Regions from separate parts of the Streptomyces azureus genome, predicted to be linked through region 2. Evidence: riboswitches for the same ligand, from Rfam matches in the RefSeq annotation. Region 2 holds a riboswitch; the other holds the start of a gene.

Region 1 (7,020 bases), on a different contig from region 2:
GGTGAGCGACCTCACGACGGTGTCGAGAGCCGTACCGGGCCGGACGTCCCGGGGCTCCCCGTTGACGGAGATGTTCATGCGGGCTGCTCCGTGAGTGCGGTGACGGCGCTGAATCGCTTCGGGGTGAAGGGGCGGGCCTCCTCGGGGAGCTCACCCGTCGCCAGGACGTGCGCCATGGCGTCGCCGGTGACCGGCGTGAGCAGGACGCCGTTGCGGTAGTGCCCGGTGGCCAGCAGCAGTCCGTCCAGCCCGGTCGGGCCGAGCAGCGGCGCGTTGTCGGGGGAGCCGGGCCGCAGCCCGGCCCGGGTCTCGGTGAGCGGCAGCTCGGTGATGCCCGGGACCAGCTCGTGCGCGTCGCGCAGCAGCTCGTACACGCCGCCCGCGGTCACGGTGGTGTCCCAGCCCAGTTCCTCGCTGGTCGCCCCGACGACCAGCTCGCCGCTCTCGCGCGGCACCAGGTAGACGTGGCTGCCGCGGACGACCGCGCGCACGGTCCGGCTCAGGAACGCCCCGTGCCGCTGCGGCATGGTCAGCCGTACGACCTGCCCCTTCACCGGCCGCACGGGCGGCAGCACGTCGTCCGGGACGCCCGCCAGTCGCCCGCTGAGGCTGCCCCCGGCCAGCACGACCTGCTCGGCGTCCAGCGGGGTGCCGTCGCCCGTGACGACGCCAGTGGCCCGGTCCCGTACGACGGTGAGCCGCTCGGCCCACACCCGGTGGAAGACCACACCGGCCCGCTCGCACGCCGTGACCAGCGCCCCGGCCAGCCGCCGCGGGTCGATCTGGTGGTCGCCGTCGACCCGCAGCCCGCCGCGCACGCCCGGTGCGAGCATCGGCTCCAGACGCCGGCACTCCCGTCCCGACAGCCATTGGGACTCCAGGCCCGACTGCTGCTGCAAGGTGTGCAGTTCGCGCAGATGGGCCCGGTCGTCGGCGTCCAGGGCCACCGCGAGCGTGCCGCACCGGCGGTAGCCGAGGTCGTGGCCGGTCTGCTCGGTGAGCTCGGCCGCGAAGTCCGGATAGCGCCGGGCGGAGGCGAGATTCAGACCGAGCAGGGTCTGCTCGCCGTAGTGCAGTTCCGTGACGGCGGCCAGCATCCCGGCCGCCACCTGTGCGGCTCCGCCGCCCGGCTCCGGGTCCAGCACGGCCGTGGCGAGCCCGCGTTGCGCGGCCCGCCACGCGGTGACCAGGCCGATGATCCCGCCCCCGATGACGAGGACGTCTGACGTTCGCGTACGCGACATGGGCGTCCAGCCCCTCCCTTCGCCGGCATGACCCGGATCAGGTTCGTACGGTCGGAGGCCGCCAGCCTCCCTCTCAGCCCGGTGCGTCCGGGCTCCCGCGAGTGCCTTACGTTGGCCACCCACCCTAGCCCGATGCCGTACGGCGCAGTAAGGGAGCCACCACCGCCATGGCCCGATCCCTCGACGGTCTCGTCCTCGCCCCGGTCGCCGACCAGGCACCGGGCCAGGTGGGGACCCGCACCCGGTTCACGTACCACGAGAAGGACGGCGAGGTCTGGGCCGAGTACACGGGCGGCGACGTCGTACGCGGACATCTCGTCGGAACCCGGGAGGGCGACAGACTGGACTTCCGGTACGTACAGCTCAAGGGGGATGGAACCACCTCCTCCGGGCACTGCGTGTCGACGGTCGTGGAACTGCCCGACGGGCGGGTGCGGCTGGAGGAGAGCTGGGAGTGGGAGTCCCAGGCGGGCAGCGGGACGAGCGTTGTGGAGCAGGTCACTGCGCATGAGCACTGACTGACAAAGTGTCAGTTGTCTATGGTGATCAGGTGAGCGAGCAGACGCAGGCACCAGGTTCGTCCGCGCCGCGGCGCGTGGTCGTGGCGGGCGCGGGCATGGCCGGTGTGCAGACCGCGGTCGCCCTGCGCGAGCAGGGCTTCACCGGCACCGTGAGCCTGATCGGCGCCGAGCCCCACCAGCCGTACGACCGGCCCCCCTTGTCCAAGGCCGTCCTGCTCGGCAAGGCCGAGGGCTCCGCCTTCGACGTCGACTTCGAGGCCCTCGGCATCGAACTTCGGCTCGGCTGCGAGGTGCGGGGCCTGCGCCCCGGCGACCACGAGCTGGACACCGAGGACGGGCCCGTGCCGTACGACGTCCTGGTCGTCGCGACCGGTGCCGAACCGATCCGGCTGCCCGGGGCGGCGGGCGTGCCGGGCGTGCATCTGCTGCGCACCCTGGACGACGCCGAGCGGCTGCGGCCGGTGCTGGCCCGCCGGCACGACATCGTGGTCGTCGGCGCGGGCTGGATCGGCGCGGAGTTCGCCACGGCCGCGCGCGAGGCGGGCTGCGCGGTGACCGTCGTGGAGGCCGCCGAACGCCCGCTCGCCGGGGCGCTGCCCGCCGAGGTCGCCGCGCCGATGGCCGGCTGGTACGCCGACGCGGGTGCCGTACTGCGGACGCACGCGCGCGTGGAGCGTGTGGAACCCGGCGCTGTCGTTCTGGACGACGGCTCGCGGCTGCCCGCGGGCGCGGTCGTCGTCGGCATCGGCGCCCGTCCGGCCACGGCCTGGCTGGCCGGCTCCGGGATCGAGCTGGGCACGCGCGGCGAGATCGTGGCCGACCAGCACCTGCGTTCGTCGGCGCCCGACGTGTACGCGGTCGGCGACTGTGCCTCCTTCCCCTCCGGCCGGTACGGCGAGCGCCTGCTGGTGCACCACTGGGACAACGCCCTCCAGGGACCGCGCACGGTCGCCGTGAACATCGTCGGCCGGGCGTCGGGGGAGACCCCGGCGGTGTACGACCCCGTGCCGTACTTCTGGTCCGAGCAGTTCGGGCGGTTCGTGCAGTACGCCGGTCATCACGCGGCCGCCGACACGACCCTGTGGCGGGGCGATCCGGCCGGACCGGCCTGGACGGTCTGCTGGCTCCGCGGCGACCGGCTGGTCGCGCTGCTGGCGGTGGGCCGCCCCCGGGACCTGGCGCAGGGCCGCCGCCTGATCGAGTCGGGCACGCCGATGAATCCGGCGTTGCTGGCGGACCCGGCGAGGCCGTTGAAGGCGGCGACGGCGTAGCTCGAGAGGAGCCAGTGTCCGCCCAGGTGGGCGGGCCCGACTTCCGACTGTCAGTGGGGGATGGCAGGCTGGTTTCCGTGACCGAGATTGACGCAAAGATCGATGCTCTCGTCCCTGCCTGGCTCACCCTCCCCGACATCGCCGAACAGCTCGGCGTCGAGGTGACGCGCGTGCGGCAGCTGGTCAAGGAGGGCCAGCTCATCGCCGTACGCCGTGGTGAGAACCGCGCACTGCACGTCCCCGCGGCCTTCATCGACGGGGACAAGGTCGTCAAGGGTCTGGCCGGGACCCTGACGCTCCTGCGGGACGACGGCTTCACGGTCGAAGAGATGCTGGAGTGGCTCTTCACCCCCGACCCGAGCCTGCCCGGTACGCCGGCACAGGCCCTGAGCGAGAATCGCGGCACGGAGGTGAAGCGCCGAGCCCAGGCGCTCGCCGTCTGACCGACCTCGACCGAAACAACCGTCCGGTGCCGTACGAGTGGGACCGGACTGAACAACCGCCCGGTGTGTGGGCCGGGGCCCGCCGGGTCCCGGCCAGGGGTGGCTCGCGCCCGACCGGGGCGTGGGCCGCCTGTGGCGGTCCGTGCAGGGCCCCGGGCGAGGCTCGCACCGGAGTCACCGGAGCGGGGCGCTCCGGCGCCCTGGCCGCCTGCGCGTGCCGTGCGCAGGGGTGCCGCACCTGCCGTCCGCCACGAACGCGGGCGCCTGGGGTCCGCCCGTAACGCCACCGGCCCAGGCACATCTCGCGTCCGTACGCCACCATGGGCGCACCCGCACTTCTACGTCGGCGGATGCACCCGCATCCGTACGCTCACGGGGGCAGCAGCACCCGTGCGCCGCCACGGCGCATCCGCACCTGTACGCCGCCAGGAGGCGCATCCGCACGCGTGCGCCGCCAGGGGGCGCGCCCGCAGCTGTGCGCCGCCACAGGCGCACCCCGCACCCGTACGCCACTGACAACCAGGGGGACACGCATGGCCGCCACCACCGCCACCACCGCCCGCGCCCAGCTCGCCGACGCCCGGGTCTACCTCTGCACCGACGCGCGCAAGCGCCAGGGCGATCTCGTGGAGTTCCTGGACGCCGTACTGGCGGGCGGGGTCGACATCGTGCAGTTGCGGGACAAGGGCATGGAGGCGGCCGAGGAGCTGGAGCACCTGGCCGTCTTCGCCGACGCCTGCGCCCGGCACGGCAAGCTGCTCGCGGTCAACGACCGCGCGGACGTCGCCCACGCCGCCGGCTCCGACGTACTGCACCTCGGCCAGGGCGACCTGCCCGTCTCCGCGGCCCGCGCGATCCTCGGCGACGACGTCCTGATCGGCCGCTCCACGCACGCCGAGTCCGAGGCCGCCGCGGCCGCCGTCCAGGACGGCGTGGACTACTTCTGCACCGGCCCCTGCTGGCCCACCCCCACCAAGCCCGGCCGCCACGCCCCCGGCCTGGACCTCGTCCGGTACACCGCCGCCCTCGGCACCGACCGGCCCTGGTTCGCCATCGGCGGCATCGGCCTCGGCAATCTCGACCAGGTCCTGGAAGCGGGAGCCCGGCGCGCCGTCGTCGTACGGGCGATCACCGAGGCCGACGACCCGGGCGCGGCGGCGGCCGAGCTCGCGAAGAGACTGCGGGAGAAGTAGTACGCCGGGTGTCCAAGGGGTGGACAACAAGTGCACAAATCGGTCAAATGTCCGTGCCCGGTTGGGGGACCGACCGCCCCTGGCTAACCTGCCGGTATGGCCCTCGGCACCGCATCCATCAGGTCGGACCACGCGCGCACCGTCCGCGACATGCTCGCGACCGGCAAGACGACGTACTCGTTCGAGTTCTACGCCCCGAAGACACCGAAGGGCGAGCGGAACCTGTGGAACGCGCTGCGCCGGGTCGAGGCCGTGGCCCCCGACTTCGTCTCCGTGACCTACGGCGCGGGCGGTTCCACCCGCGCGGGCACGGTCAAGGCGACCGAGGCGATCGCCTCCGACACCACCCTTACGCCCATCGCGCACCTCACGGCGGTCGATCACTCGGTGGCCGACCTGCGCAACATCATCGGCCAGTACGCCGACGCCGGGATCCGCAACATGCTCGCCCTGCGCGGCGACCCGCCCGGCGACCCGATGGGCGAGTGGGTGCCGCATCCCCGGGGCCTGGCCTACGCCGCCGAACTCGTGGAGCTGATCAAGGCGTCCGGCGACTTCTGCGTGGGAGTCGCCGCCTTCCCGGCGATGCACCCGCGCTCCACCGACTGGGACACCGACGTCCGCCACTTCGTCGACAAGTGCCGCGCGGGCGCGGACTACGCCATCACGCAGATGTTCTTCCACCCGGAGGACTACCTCCGGCTGCGCGACCGGGTCTCGGCCGCCGGCTGCGACACCCCGATCATTCCCGAGGTCATGCCGATCGCCAGCGCGCGGTCGCTGGAGCGCATCCCGTCCCTCACCAACGCCGCGTTCCCGGCCGCCCTGAAAGAGCGGATCCTCACAGCAAAAGACGATCCGGCCGCTGTACGCTCCATTGGTATCGAATTCGCCACGGAGTTCTGTGCGCGGCTGCTTGCCGAGGGAGTGCCCGGCTTGCACTTCATCACGCTCAACAACTCCACGGCGACGCTGGAAATCTACGAGAACCTGGGCCTGCACCACCGACCGCAGGCCTAGACCGTTCGCACCGGTATACGACACACTGCGTAGCGGCGACTGGGAGAGGGGCGTACATGGGCTGGGCGGTCCTCTACATCGCGTTCGGCATCGTCGCGCTGTGGCTGCTGGGCGAGGTGCTGTTGCAGTACAAGGCGCGGCTGCGCTGGCGGCTGCTCGCCTTCGTCGGTTTCCTCGGCGTCGTCGTCGGTGTCCTCGTCCCGTCGGTCGTCGTGATCGGACTGGGCGCGGCCGCCTTCGCGGTCGGGCAGACGTACGTCACCCTGTCGTTCCGCAGCGGCTTCTCGGCCGGCTGGGCGATGAACGCGCCGATGCTGGGCGGCAGCAAGCGCCGCCGCGGTGAGCGCGGCCGCCAGGAGCCGACCCTGGAGGTCTCCGGTCTGGAGACCGCCGACGGCGGCTACGGCGACCAGACCGCCGACGGCGGCTACGGCGACGAGGCCGCCGACTACCGCCGCGACGCCAATGCCCCCGCCTACGGCCAGGACGACGACTACGACCGCGACGACGTCTTCACCCCGTCGCGTCCCGTCCACCCGACGGCCGCCGAGACCACCGCCGTCTACGAGCCCCAGCCCGTGCCCGACGACACCGGCTCCTACGGCGTGTACGGCGACACCGGGTACCAGCCGGGCCAGCCCCACGACCAGTACGCCGCCACGGCCCAGGGCACCGACCAGTCCTACGACTACTCGGGCTACGGCCAGCAGCAGGGCTACGACGCCACGGACCAGCAGCAGTACGCCGCCTACTCCGACCCGTACATCGGCACGCCGACCTACGGCGGAGCCTCGTACGACACCTCCTACGGCGACCAGCAGTACTACGCCCAGCAGGGCTACGGCCAGGACCAGTACACCGGCACCTACGGCGGCGAGAGCCCGCCCGACGGTGTGTGGGTCCCGCAGCAGCGCAACACCGACGAGTACGGCCAGGAACTGCCGCCGGAGCAGCACCCGTACCCGTACCAGGGCGACGGGCAGCAGCAGACGCCCGGGAACGGCTTCGACGAGCAGTACCGTTTCTGAAGCCTGAACGCCGCCGGGGCGGCGAGCTTACTGGGAGCCCCGGAACTCCGGTCCCTCCACGATCAGTCCCGCCACCAGCGCGCCCGACATGCCGGCGTGCGGCAGTCCGCCACCGGGGTGTGCCCAGCCGCCGGCGGTGAACAGACCGGGCACGCGCGTGCTGTTGGACGGATGCAGCAGCCGCCCGCCGTCCGCCGCCAGGGCGGGCACCGGCACCGCCCCGCCTTCCGTGCCGGTCGCCTCGGCGATGTCGGCCGGGGTGCGCACCTCGTGCCAGAGGAGACGGTCGCGCAGGTCGGG
Region 2 (7,020 bases):
GGGCGACGGTGGCCTTCTCGTGGCCGCGGCGCCAGGTGACGCCGGCTTCAGTGAGTTCGATGAACCACTCGGCGTCCAGGTCGGCGCCGGTGTCGGTGGCGTGCAGGTGGATGCTGCGGCCCGGGCCGCGCAGTTCCCGCGCCGCGTCGTGCGGTGCCGTCCGCTGCACGTACTCCACGATCTGGAGCCACTCGTCGATCGCGTCGGCGGCCACGTCGGACGCGACCTCGTAGGGCAGTCCCGCGGCGAGCGTGACGTCCGCGCGGTGCACGGTGATCTCGTGCGTCATCCGGCGGGCCCAGAAACCGGAGTTGAGGATCCCCGCCCAGCTCCACACCTTCGTGTCCGGCCCGGCCTCCCGCAGCGCTGCGACGACCTGCTCGCCGCTCTCCGCCAGCCATGCGTCCAGTGCGGCGGCGTCACCCCGGGGCCCGGGTCCGGCAAGGCCCGGGACCCGCTCCTCGGGCACCTCCTCCTCGGCCCGGGTCCGCACGATGAACTCCACCCAGCGCAGGGCGCCGCCCATGTGCCGGACCAGGTCCTCCAGCGACCAGTCCGGGCAGGTCGGCACGGTGCCGGACAGATCGGCGCCGGACGTGACCACGGACCTCAACAGAGCGACCTGGTGAGCGATTTCGTCACAGTAGCGGTCGTGTGCCAGTAGCGTCATGCCCCGCACCTTAGGCGGCAGCCGATCAGTCGAGCACCACGATTTCGGCCGCGTCGAACTCCACCCCGACCTCGTCCCCGGTCTCCGGCGCCGCCCGCAGCGCGCACGCCGCCTCCAGGCGCGGGGCGTCCTCCGGCTGGAGGTGGACGGCGACATGGGTGCCCTTGAAGGCGCGCGCGGTCACCGTGCAGCGCAGGCCCGTACCGGCGGGCACCAGGCGCACACCGGCGGGCCGCACGAGCAGGGCCCGCGTGCCCTGCGGGGCACCCTCCGGCACCGGCACCTTGCCCCACGGCGTGTCCGCGGCCTCCGCCCCGACCGTCGCCTCGACGACGTTCTCGAAGCCGAGGAAACGGGCCACGAACGTGCCGGCCGGCCGCTGCCACACCTCAAGAGGCGTACCGGACTGGGCGATCCGCCCGTCCCGCATCACCACGACCCGGTCGGCCAGCGCGAAGGCCTCCCCCTGGTCGTGCGTCACGGCGAGTACGGTCGTGCCCAACCGGCCGAACAGCTCCCTCAGTTCGACGACCAGCCGCTCCCTGAGCGAACGGTCGAGCTGCCCCAAAGGCTCGTCCAGCATCAGCAGCCGGGGGCTCGGCGCCAGGGCCCGGGCCAGCGCCACCCGTTGCTGCTCCCCGCCGGACAGCGTGGCGACGGCCCGGCGGGATGCGCCCGGCAAGCCGACCAGGTCCAGCAACTCCTGTACGCGCTCGGCCTGCTGCCGCTTCGACGCTCCGTGCATGCGCGGCCCGAAGGCGACGTTGCCGCCCACGTCCCGCTGCGGGAACAGCTGGTGGTCCTGGAACATCAACCCGACCCCGCGCCGGTGCGCGGGCACGCCCGCCTGGTCGCGCCCGTCGAGCGACACCCGCCCGGAGTCGAGGGGTTGGAGCCCGGCCACCGCCCGCAGCAGCGTCGACTTGCCGCTGCCGCTGGGCCCGAGCACGCACACGACCTCGTGCTCGGCGACCTCCAGATCGACGGCGTCCAGCACGGCACGCCCGCCGAAACGGACCGTCGCGCCCTGCAGAGCCAGCAGCATCAGAACTCCCCGGTCCGGTCCGTGCGAAGCCTCTCCAGCACCAGCAGGGCCACAGCGCACACCACCATCAGAATCGTCGAAAGGGCCATCGCCTGGCCGTAGTTGACCTCCCCGGGCCGTCCCAGCAGCCGCGCCACGGCCACCGGCAGCGTCGGGTTGTCGGGCCGCGCGATGAACACCGTCGCCCCGAACTCCCCGAGCGACACCGCGAAGGCGAACCCGGCAGCGATCAGCAGCGCCCGCCGCACCATCGGCAGATCCACCTCACGCCACACCCGCCAGGGCGAGGCCCCCAGCACCGAGGCCGCCTCCCGCAGCCGCACGTCCACCGCCCGCAGCACGGGCAGCATCGTCCGCACGACGAACGGCACACCGACCAGCGCCTGCGCGAGCGGCACCAGGATCCACGAGGACCTCAGATCCAGCGGCGGCTCGTCCAGGGCGATCAGGAACCCGAAGCCCACGGTCACCGCGGACACCCCGAGCGGCAGCATCAGCAGCGCGTCGAAGCCGCGCACGAACCGCCCGGCATCCCGTCGGGTGAGCGCGACGGAGGCGAGCCCTCCGATCACCACGGCGATGAGGGTGGCGGCGACGGCGTACGACAGCGAATTGCCGATCGCCTCGATCGGCGCCACCAGGAACACCCCGCCGTCAACCCTGGTCAGCGCCCGGTAGTAGCCGAAGCCGGGCGCGTCCAGGGACCGCTCCACCAGCACCGCGAGCGGCAGCAGGAGCAGCACGACGACGGTGACGAGCACCCCGCCCAGCAGCGCCCACTGCCCGGTGCCGCGCGGCCGGCGCGCGGTCACGGACGGGTCCACCAGCCGCAGCGCCGTCTCCCGCCGCCGTACGGTCCAGGCGTGCAGGGCGAGGATCGCGCCCACCGCCACGAACTGGATCAACGTCAGCACGGCCGCCGTGGACAGGTCGAAGATCTCCGACGTCTGCCGGTAGATCTCCACCTCCAGGGTCGAGAAGGTGGGCCCGCCGAGGATCTGGACGACACCGAAGGAGGTGAAGGTGAACAGGAAGACCATGAGCGCGGCGGCGGCCACGGCGGGCGCGAGCGCCGGCAGCGTGACCTGCCGCCAGGCCCGCAGCGGCGACGCCCCGAGCATCCGCGCGGCTTCCTCCTGCCGCGGGTCGAGCTGCGCCCAGAGCCCGCCGACGGTCCGTACGACGACCGCGTAGTTGAAGAAGACGTGCGCCAGCAGGATCGCCCACACGGTGGTGTCCAGCCGCACCCCCCACAGCTCGTCCAGCAGCCCGCCGCGCCCGACCAGCGCCAGGAACGCCGTACCGACGACGACCGTCGGCAGCACGAACGGCACGGTCACCACCGCCCGCAGGACCTGCTTGCCGCGGAAGTCGAAGCGCGCGAAGACGTACGCGCCGGGCAGCGCGATCAGCAGCGTGAGCGCCGTCGAGACGATCGCCTGCCAGGTGGTGAACCACAGGACGTGCCGGACGTCGGACTGCGCCAGCACCTCCCCGATCCGCCCGAACTGCCAGACCCCGTCGACCTCCAGACCGCGCGCGACGATCGCGGCGACGGGGTAGGCGAAGAAGACGGCGAAGAACGCGACGGGCACGGCGATGAGGCCGAACCGCGCCGCGCTCCCGCGCCGCCGGTCCTTGCGGACGGCTGCTTCGGTTACTTCAGTACGAGCGAGGTCCACGACTTGACCCACTGGTCACGGTGGTCGGCGATCTTCGCCGGGTCCATGGTCTCCGGGTCCTTCGCCTGCGGCCCGTACTTCACGAACTCCGGCGGCACCTGGGCGCCCTCGCGCACCGGGTACACGTACATGTTGAGCGGCATGTCCTCCTGGAACCGCTCGCTGACCAGGAAGTCGAGGAACGCCTTGCCGCCCTTGGTGTTCTTCGCGTTGCTCAGCAGCCCGGCGTACTCGACCTGCCGGAAGCAGGTGCCCTGCGCGACCCCGGTCGGTGCCGTGGTGGGCTTCGGGTCGGTGTAGACGACCTCGACGGGCGGCGAGGAGGCGTACGACACGACGAGCGGCCGGTCCCCCTTGGCCTTCTTCCCGCCGGCCGAGCCGGAGAACTCCTCGTTGTAGGCCTGCTCCCAGCCGTCGACGACCTTCACGCCGTTGGCCTTGAGCTTCTTCCAGTAGTCCTGCCAGCCCTCGTCGCCGTACTTCGCGGCGGTGCCGAGCAGGAAACCCAGGCCGGGCGAGGAGGTGGAGGCGTTCTCGGTGACCAGGAGGTTCTTGTACTGGGGCTTGACCAGGTCGTCGAAGCTGCGCGGCGGGGCGAGCTTGTGGTCGGCGAAGTACTTCTTGTCGTAGTTGACACAGATGTCGCCGGTGTCGACGGGCGTGACCCGGTGCTGCTCCTGGTCGGCCCGGTACTCCGGCGCGATCCGGTCCGAGCCCTTCGCCTCGTACGGCTGGAACAGGCCGTTGTCGAGGGCGCGGGACAGCAGTGTGTTGTCGACGCCGAAGAAGACGTCGCCCTGCGGGTTGTCCTTGGTCAGGATGGCCTTGTTCACGGCCTGCCCGGCATCGCCGTCCTCGAGGACGTTCACCTTGTAGCCGGACTGCTTCTCGAACGCCGCGATGACGCCCTTCGAGGCGGCCCACGAGTTGTGGCTGACGAGGGTCACGGTCTTGGAGTCGCCGGATCCCGGGCCGCCGTCGGACGACCCGCACGCGGCGAGCGTGCCGGCCATGCCGAGCCCGACAACCACCGCCGTCAGCCGCTTGATGTTGTTGCTCACTGGATTCCTCCTGGAGGACCAGGAGAAGACGCGGCCCTGCCCGGGATCTCTGGGATTCCCGGGCAGGGCGCAACAGCTCGAGTGATGACCGATCTCCCTACCCAGAATGACCTGGGCCAGGTTCGGAGGGTCTGCGGCCGTGTGCCGCACTCTCAGCGCTGTGGCGCTCCCCTGTCGGAATATGAAGGTGTCGGAAAATGCGGTTGTGCTTACGCCCGTCAGACTACCGTTCGGTGGCCGCGAGCTGACCACACGCCCCGTCGATCTCCTGACCACGGGTGTCCCGGATCGTCACCGGCACACCATGGGCCGCGATCGCCTCCACGAACGCCTTCTCGTCCTCGGGCCGCGAAGCGGTCCACTTGGAGCCGGGCGTCGGGTTGAGCGGAATCAGGTTCACGTGCACGGGCCTGCCCTTGAGCATCCGCCCGAGCCGGTCACCGCGCCAGGCCTGGTCGTTGATGTCCCGGATCAGCGCGTACTCGATGGACAGCCGGCGCCCGGACTTGGCGCTGTACTCGAAGCCGGCATCCAGCACCTCCCGGACCTTCCACCGCGTGTTCACGGGCACGAGGGTGTCGCGCAGCTCGTCGTCGGGGGCGTGCAGCGAGATCGCGAGGCGGCACTTGAGGCCCTCGTCGGCGAACCTGTGGATGGCCGGGACGAGACCGACCGTCGAGACGGTGATCCCGCGCTGCGACAGCCCCAGCCCGTCGGGCTCGGGGTCGGTGAGCCGCCGGATGGAGCCGAGGACCCGGTTGTAGTTGGCGAGCGGCTCGCCCATGCCCATGAACACGATGTTGCTGAGCCGCGCCGGCCCGCCCGGCACCTCTCCGTCCCTGAGCGCCCGCATACCGTCCACGATCTGGTGCACGATCTCGGCGGTGGACAGATTCCGGTCGAGCCCCGCCTGCCCGGTCGCACAGAACGGGCAGTTCATCCCGCATCCGGCCTGCGAGCTGATGCACATGGTCACCCGGTCCGGATAGCGCATCAGCACGGACTCGACGAGCGTCCCGTCGAACAGCCGCCACAGCGTCTTGCGCGTGGCGCCCTGGTCGGTCGACAGATGCCGCACGACGGTCATCAGCTCGGGCAGCAGCGCCTCCTGGAGCCGGCCGCGGGAGCCGGCCGGAATATCGGTCCACTGCTCCGGATCGTGCGCGTACCGCGCGAAGTAGTGCTGCGAGAGCTGCTTGGCACGAAACGGCTTCTCCCCGACAGCGGCAACGGCCTCCTTGCGCTCGGCAGGAGTGAGGTCGGCGAGATGCCGCGGCGGCTTCTTGGCTCCGCGCGGGGCGACGAAAGTGAGTTCTCCGGGCTTAGGCATGGCCGTACCAGTGTCGCAGATCGATTCACGTGACCTGCGACCGTCACGTCTCAGGGTCGTCGCCTGGGTGCAGGATCCCTTCGGCAATGGCAGCGGCAGCCTTCAGCCGAGCTGCTCGGCCAGTCCGACGATGACGCCCTCGGGGCCGCGGAGGTAGCAGAGCCGGTAGCTGTCCTCGTACCGCACCACGTCACCGACGAGTTCGGCGCCGTGGGTGTGCAGGCGGGCAACGGCGTCCTCGATGTCGTCGACGGCGAACATGATGCGGCGAATGCCCAGCGTGTTCGCCGGCGCGTCCTTCGGTTCGGGACGGATCGCCTTCGGCTGGTGGAACATCGCCAGCTCGATTCGGCCGTGACCGTCCGGGGTCCGCAGCATGGCGATCTCCTGTCGGACGTCCTCGAGCCCGATGACCCGCTCCACCCAAGCTCCCTCGGCCGGCCCCCTGCCCTCCAGCTCCATGCCGAGTTCGACGAAGAACGAAAGGACGGCGTCGAGGTCGTCGACAACGATGAGGACGCTGTCCATCCGCTGGATCGTCATGCCGGGTCTCCTCGGAATGGCAGGGCCACGGCGGCGAGACCCTGTCCGGACACAGCAGTGGCCGACACACGTCGGCCGTACCCCTTTTTCAGAGGCCCTTCTCTCCCATGTGCTCCAGCCGGTCCTTGAGGATCTGCTCGTTGCGCGGCAGTTCCTTGCGGACCTGGGGGCGTACGACGAGCGGGACGAGGACCTTGCCGACGCCGTGGCCCTCGAAGTCGACCTCGATCGTCACGTGGGAGCGCCGCCCCTCGTCGAACGGCTCGACCTCGCCGTGCACCCGTGCCCGGACGGGTCCGTCGACACCCCGCATGCCCCAGCTGTGCGGCGGGTCGTACTCCGTGACCTCCATGGTCATCGGCATGACCCGGCGGCCGATGTGCCGGGTGACCCGCATCCGGGAGCCGACGCCGACGGGCCCTTCGTCGAGACGTTCCGCGGACACGGCGCTCAGCTGCCACTCCGGCAGCCGCTCGGCGTCCGTGACGTAGTCGTAGACGTCCTCGGGACGCCGGTCGACATCGATGGTCTGTCGAATGCTGGACATGATGTCCCCCTTTGCGACGTACACCTGAATCGTCCCACTTGGCGACGCCGCAAGCACCTCCGCACGACGACGGCGAGCCCCCGCCGACCATCGGACGGGAGCTCCCCACAAAGGCCATGAGGCCGGAAAAACCGCAAGGCCC

The links. A riboswitch is a leader RNA that binds a small molecule or an ion and turns the genes downstream of it on or off. The one in region 2 is predicted to bind thiamine pyrophosphate.
Region 1: another riboswitch for thiamine pyrophosphate. It lies ahead of thiO (glycine oxidase ThiO); the one in region 2 lies ahead of AOQ53_RS29465 (thiamine ABC transporter substrate-binding protein).

The regions. Positions count from the first base shown of each region.
Region 1 is NZ_DF968415.1:9,643-16,662, reverse strand. It holds gene thiS (sulfur carrier protein ThiS) at 1-78, opposite strand, end outside; gene thiO (glycine oxidase ThiO) at 75-1,244, opposite strand; TPP riboswitch at 1,242-1,353, opposite strand; gene AOQ53_RS34100 (hypothetical protein) at 1,412-1,762, shown strand; gene AOQ53_RS34095 (NAD(P)/FAD-dependent oxidoreductase) at 1,795-3,036, shown strand; gene AOQ53_RS34090 (Rv2175c family DNA-binding protein) at 3,114-3,479, shown strand; gene thiE (thiamine phosphate synthase) at 4,013-4,672, shown strand; gene metF (methylenetetrahydrofolate reductase [NAD(P)H]) at 4,769-5,692, shown strand; gene AOQ53_RS34075 (SCO2102 family sporulation regulator) at 5,749-6,720, shown strand; gene AOQ53_RS34070 (phytoene desaturase family protein) at 6,748-7,020, opposite strand, start outside.
Region 2 is NZ_DF968368.1:190-7,209, forward strand. It holds gene AOQ53_RS29450 (maleylpyruvate isomerase family mycothiol-dependent enzyme) at 1-670, opposite strand, end outside; gene AOQ53_RS29455 (ABC transporter ATP-binding protein) at 696-1,715, opposite strand; gene AOQ53_RS29460 (ABC transporter permease) at 1,715-3,397, opposite strand; gene AOQ53_RS29465 (thiamine ABC transporter substrate-binding protein) at 3,373-4,410, opposite strand; TPP riboswitch at 4,535-4,641, opposite strand; gene rlmN (23S rRNA (adenine(2503)-C(2))-methyltransferase RlmN) at 4,682-5,788, opposite strand; gene AOQ53_RS29475 (VOC family protein) at 5,891-6,331, opposite strand; gene AOQ53_RS29480 (SRPBCC family protein) at 6,420-6,878, opposite strand.